2 linked regions of the Methylicorpusculum oleiharenae genome follow. The protein of the gene in region 1 interacts with the protein of each later gene in a pairwise test. Links are inferred from orthologs where the notes say so. Each region holds a gene or a part of one and is shown on either strand. Other genes may lie near its edges.

What was found. The genes of interacting proteins can lie anywhere in the genome.
Region 2: the proteins of GO003_RS19745 (region 1) and GO003_RS18880 interact in binary tests that used the Escherichia coli proteins (3 or more experiments, as listed by UniProt). The link is inferred for Methylicorpusculum oleiharenae from one-to-one orthologs.

What each region holds. Positions count from the first base shown.
Region 1 is NZ_WUTY02000001.1:4,427,679-4,430,613, reverse strand. The notes cover bases 3-2,860. They hold GO003_RS19745 (MOSC domain-containing protein), read right to left. Parts: upstream 1,912-2,860; coding sequence 1,093-1,911; downstream 3-1,092. Other genes in these bases: GO003_RS19735 (PilZ domain-containing protein), read right to left, coding at 2,304-2,699; GO003_RS19740 (hypothetical protein), read right to left, coding at 1,925-2,257; GO003_RS19750 (Na/Pi cotransporter family protein), read right to left, coding at 3-903. Also shown: more of GO003_RS19750, read right to left, coding at 1-2.
Region 2 is NZ_WUTY02000001.1:4,205,304-4,208,273, forward strand. What follows is about bases 61-2,953. They hold GO003_RS18880 (sulfite reductase subunit alpha), read left to right. Parts: upstream 61-579; coding sequence 580-2,328; downstream 2,329-2,953. Other genes in these bases: GO003_RS18885 (SulP family inorganic anion transporter), read right to left, coding at 2,586-2,953. In the rest of the region: more of GO003_RS18885, read right to left, coding at 2,954-2,970. UniProt on the Escherichia coli protein: Component of the sulfite reductase complex that catalyzes the 6-electron reduction of sulfite to sulfide. This is one of several activities required for the biosynthesis of L-cysteine from sulfate.

The DNA of each region.
Region 1 (2,935 bases):
GTAGTTATCAGCTGCGATGGTTAAAATCTGTGCAACCCAATCAACACATGCTTCAAAGTACTGGATTAAAACAAGTGCAAGTACGCCGGTGACCATATTAAATAAAAAATGGGCTGCTGCAAGCCGTTTTCCTTCCACATTGGCGCCCAGCGATCCCAATATTGCCGTAATCGTTGTTCCAACATTGGATCCTATCGCCAAAGCTAAAGCATTTTCATAGGTTATCTGGTGAGCGGCTAGTGCGGTGATAATCAAAACCATAGTCGCGTGACTGGATTGCATGATGATGGTGGCGGCAAATCCCATCAGGGTATATATCAGTAAGCCGCGTATTCCGGTTATGGCGTATTCAACCAGATCAAGTGTCTCTTTGATGGCTTCAAAACTTTCTTTCATATAATGAATGCCAAGGAATAAAAATCCCAGGCCTGCCAGAATGTAACCCAGTCCTTTTATTTTTTTATTGCCTTGAAAAATAAACAGAATGCCGAAGACTAATAGCGGGAGGGCGTATTCAGATAAATTGACTTTAAGTCCAAACCCTGCAATCAGCCAGGCTCCGGTAGACGTGCCCAGATTTGCACCGAAGATAACGCCTATACCTGCAGCGAGTTCAAGCAGTCCGGCACTGATAAATGAAATTGTGATGATAGAGACCAGCGAACTGGATTGCATCAACGATGTTGCAAGAATCCCGAACCATAGGCTGCGCCAATTTGTCCTCGTGGTTTTTCTTAGAATCCGTTCAAGTGTGCCGCCGGTAAAAGCGTTAAAACCTTGCTCCAGGGCGAGCATGCCAAATAAAAAAATCGAAATACCGGCGGCAATGCCAGTAAAGTCGTTGCTGAGCCAGAAGCCATAAATGAGGAAGGGGACACCAAGGATGAGCAGAATATTTTGCATTAGGTGGACAAGATAGCTTGAATATTGGTTTTATGAGATTGGAGCAACGGATTAGCTTTATGCCCGGCATAAAAAGATCAGGATTAAGGATAGCTCTCCTTAAGTTGCTTGTTGTCAGGCTTACGCCGGATTAATGATTAAAGACTTTGCCTGGTTGCAAAGATTGTAAGGGTTGTCTTACGAACTGATTTATTGGAGCGGTGGTTGTTTGGGTCCATGACTCAGAACAATTAGCGCATCATCAATGTGTAATTTTCCTGGCCTATCATGAAGTGCATTTTGACCAAAAAAGACTTGGTTATTCCATTTTCTGGTTCGATTAAGTGTACGTAGCGGTTCTTTACCTTGTTGCCCGGTAAGAGGATCAATCGTAGTGATAGAGCAGCGAGAACAAGGTTTAGGTAGCCGAAACTCAATTGCACCAATTTGAATGGTTCGCCAAGTATCTTCTGCATAAGGCTCGCAACCAGTCACTACAAGATTCGGCCTAAAACGCGTCATTGAAAAGTTTTCGTTCATTTCCTCATTCAAAGCCACAAGTGAAGCTTCGGAAATGATTAAAAAAGGAAATCCGTCTGAAAAGTAGATTTTGTCATTAGGCTTTGCGTAGTTTGGATCAACAGCACGAACAGCATCCTCGGGCTGATAGACTAAACGACAATCAGTTTCTAAAAAATGGCTTAGCCAGTTACTGGCTGCTTGTAATGCGGGTTTTGCTAAACAACTGTCATTCCAGATTTTAACTTTTAAAGAAGTCGTATGACCCGATTCATAAGGCACTGTTATCGGCGGCATCGATTCTGCGGAAAGATGCAAACCTTCTTCAGACAGCGACGTGCTGATTAATGCCATTTTTGGCAATTGCCGTTGAGTAATAAAACGGTTTTCCTTATCAACTATTACCCACCTTCTGTCGTGCAATAATCCTTTTTCGTTAACGGGCCATGATTTAACATTAAATCCCCCAAGGGATTTTACCGGATAGACATAAATTGACTTGAGATGCATAGCCGTCGACTGATTAACCGGTCAGGCTTCTTATCATATTGGAGGTGAAGTTGCTTTGAGCGGAAAAAGAGCGGCCCGGATCATTCTGCATGGCAATTTTAATGTCATTGATTGTTGCCTGGGCTTCCTGGTTGTCAGAAATTTGAGTTTTTGTCTGTTCGGTTTCGTTTTTTTGAAACTGCCGGGATAATTTGACTGCATCATCAGATAGTTTGACTTTATTTTCAGATTCAGTCCGGATAGGCCTGTCGGCTTGCTCAATTGCCGTCTGTGTTGTCTGAAAGTTCTCTTTGGAGGCTGTCAATGGGGGTGCTGAGTGGTATGTGTTAATAGCAGAGGTTTCCATGACTTTTTCCTGGTTGGATCGTAAAAGGTGACGAAATCAATTTTATCTATTTGAATACTAGATCTACTTGAGTCTTAAGTAAATGATCAGCCAAATTATTTTCTTGCTTTTCGAACTTGATTCCGTATTGATATTCAGATTTGATACAACAGTTTTTGATAAAAGCATTAATTTTAAATTCTACACCGTCCTCGAATCTAAAAGTCAGGTAGACTGGTTTTCCGATTTTTAGCCGTTTAGCAACTGAAATGTTTACACCCCGGCTGCTTATATCGAAAAGCTTGACATCCATTGTGCTTTTCAAGCCTATGAAATTTCGGATCGAGAGGGTGGTTTGAATATCATTGCGGACATAACGCACTGATTTTCTTCTATTGGAATGAACCAGATCGTCGTCATAGGGAATTGGGTCATCAACATCTTTACTTGGGGTTGACGGCATTAGGACATTCCTTAAATTTTCTTTGTTATTAATTATCGTAGAATCAAAGAAATAGTGAAACGGTTAAAATAAAAAATATTTCTCTTAAATCACAAAGCTTTACCGATAAGGGCTGATTTAACAGCCGTAGCGTAATATAATTGGCTTTTGTTGGTGAATGCATTGAAATTTCAGCTTTGAATAAACGCATGAAAGCAGGCTTTTAGTTTTGAAAGTAGAAAAGTTAAGACTTCCAT
Region 2 (2,970 bases), 220 kb from region 1 along the record:
ACAAGGCTAACAAGCCTTTGTTTGCCGGAGCTATCCCTGATTTTGGTGCCGCTGATACACAATTGACTTTCAGATTGGTAAACAGTTTTGCGGTGATAGACAAAGCGTGCCAAATTGCAAAAGAACTGCTCAAACAGCAAGGCAATACCCTTCTCACTTCAGAGTTAATTGAGAAATCCGCACGTAAATTAATAGAGAAACGTCCGCGAAAAATTCAGGACGCTCTTGTCAAACAAACAAGAGAAGCCTACAGCAATTACTCGGACAATCAATTATCCTGGTTATTAGCCAGCAAACGTCTTAACGATTACAAAACGGCTCTAGCTAACCGTGACGTCCAAAGCATTTATTCATTGGGCTCCACTGCCTGGATTATCGAACAAGACAAGATCAACCGCGACGCGCTCGCCGGAATTCCTCGTATTGAAGAATACCTGGCTGCGCTTGTAGGCTCAGGTATTGTTCAAGAGATGATGAGCGTTAACGCGGCTTGATACCAATCCCTCTTTTCATGCACTTCCAAACTGAATCCACTATTCGGTTTGGAAACGCATGGTTTTTTATTTGACATATTTAAAGATGAAGACACCTCATATTCCTCAAGATGCACCTTATAGCGATAGCCAACGCGCTTGGCTGAATGGTTTTTTTGCCGGCATGCACACACAGATGATTCAGAGTGCTGGTTCCGTGAATCAAGCCAATGCTCGCGTTATCAACATTTTATACGGCTCACAAACCGGCAACGCTGAATCTGTAGCTAATGATGCCGCTAATGTCGCTAAAACGCATGGCTTGAAACCGATTGTTCAGAGCATGGACGAAATCGACCTAGCCGTACTTGCCAAAATGGAATATCTATTGATCGTCACCAGCACTTACGGTGAAGGCGATATGCCTGATAATGCTCAAATGTTGTGGGATGCGGTCTCAACCGAGTCGGCACCCAAATTTGAGAATACCCAATATTCGGTATTGGCATTAGGAGACACCAGTTATGATCAGTTTTGCCAAGCGGGTATCGACTGGGATAACAGACTGGCCGAACTGGGTGCAACCCGCATTTATGATCGGATTGATTGTGACGTGGATTTTGAAGAACCCGCTGAAAACTGGATCTCTGCAGTCATACCGCATATGGCCGAAGGTGCATCAAGCAGCACTACTGCCATTATCGACACGCAGTCACCGACAAAAGAAGCGCCGAAGTTTAGCAGAAAAAATCCGTTCCCAGCGCGTCTTACCGTTAACCGTTTGTTAACAGCGCCGGGCTCATCCAAAGAAACCCGCCATTATGAAATTTCTATCGCCGGTTCAGAAATGACCTATGAAGCAGGCGATGCGTTTGGTGTAATTCCCACTAACTGCCCTGACCTGGTCGCCGATGTCATCAAAGCCATTGGCTATGAGGGCGAAGAGGAGTTTCCCGTCAATGGCGAATTAATGACCTTGAATGATGCCTTGCTTTCCCATTACGAAATAAAATTACCCAGCAAGGAACTGGTAGAAGAAATCGGTAAACGCTCTGGAGACCAAGAACTCAACAGTTTGCTTGAAAGTGGTGATAAGGAAGCGTTATCCCAATACCTATGGGGCCGGGATATTCTTGACCTGTTGTTACAATTTCCAAGTATGGAGTTTTCAGGTGCTGAATTTATCGCCTTACTCAAACCCTTGCAACACCGGGCTTATTCCATTTCGTCCAGCGGTAAACAATTTCCCGATTCAGTTCATTTAACCGTTGCTTCAGTGCGATACGAAAGTTTCAACCGTCAGCATAAAGGCGTGTGTTCCACCTATTTGGCGGATCTTGTAAACAGCGACACTCAGGTCCGCAGCTTTTTCATCCCCAATAAAGTCTTTCGTGTACCGGAAGATGATACTTTGCCGATGATCATGGTGGGACCTGGAACCGGTATCGCCCCATTTCGCGCCTTTCTACAGGAGCGTGCCTTTCGCAAATCCACAGGTAAAAACTGGTTATTTTTTGGCGACAGAAATGCTGCAACTGATTTTATCTACCGGGAAGAACTTGAAACCATGGAACAAAGCGGCTTGTTGACTCGATTGGACCTCGCTTTCTCCAGAGATCAAGAAGAAAAGATTTATGTTCAAGACCTTATGTATGAATACGGTGCCGAACTTTATCAATGGCTGGAAGAAGGCGGCTATTTCTTTGTCTGCGGCGATGCCTACAAGATGGCGAAAGACGTCGATAAGGCTTTGCACGAAATCATAGCCAAACACGGAAAATTATCCGATCAACAAGCCGTTGACTATGTTAATCAACTGAAAAAAGATAAACGTTACGTCAGAGACGTTTATTAAAAATTAAGGTACTTATTCAACGTAGGTTGGGTTGCCTGCTTTTAGCAACCTAACAACCTGCATTGACTATACCCATCGTAGATCGAAATTCAGCACCGGGGTGTCCGTCAAAGGACGCCGTAAATACATCCATGTAGGCTCTATGCCAGCATCCATGCTGGCAAAGCCTTTGCTGAACAACCCGTTGCCTCCTTAGGCACTGCCGAAATTTGAAGTGCAAAAGGTATATTCAACACTTTATCGGCTGTCATCTTTACTCATTTCTCTAACAATGCGGGTGTATCCTGTATCTTTTCTTTCCCTGCCAAATCAATAGTCTCTACTTTGATATTATTGTCAGGGGCTGAAAGTAGAAAGTCATCAATCGCCTCCATAATATCGTAATCAATAAATTGCGACTTTGTTCCGTCTATCAAAACAGTACTGTTTTCAGTCACCTGATTTAATAGTTTACGCAGCAACCACCGGTTGAGAAAGGTAACATCCTTATTTAAACTAATAACATAATGTTGATCCGTGTGTGTCATGGAAATTGCCGCATGATAGTTGGCGCGGATAACGTAATACAAGCCAATCACAATGCCTACGATGATTCCTTTCAACAAATCCGTCAACAAAATAGCAACAATAGTTAGTACAAAG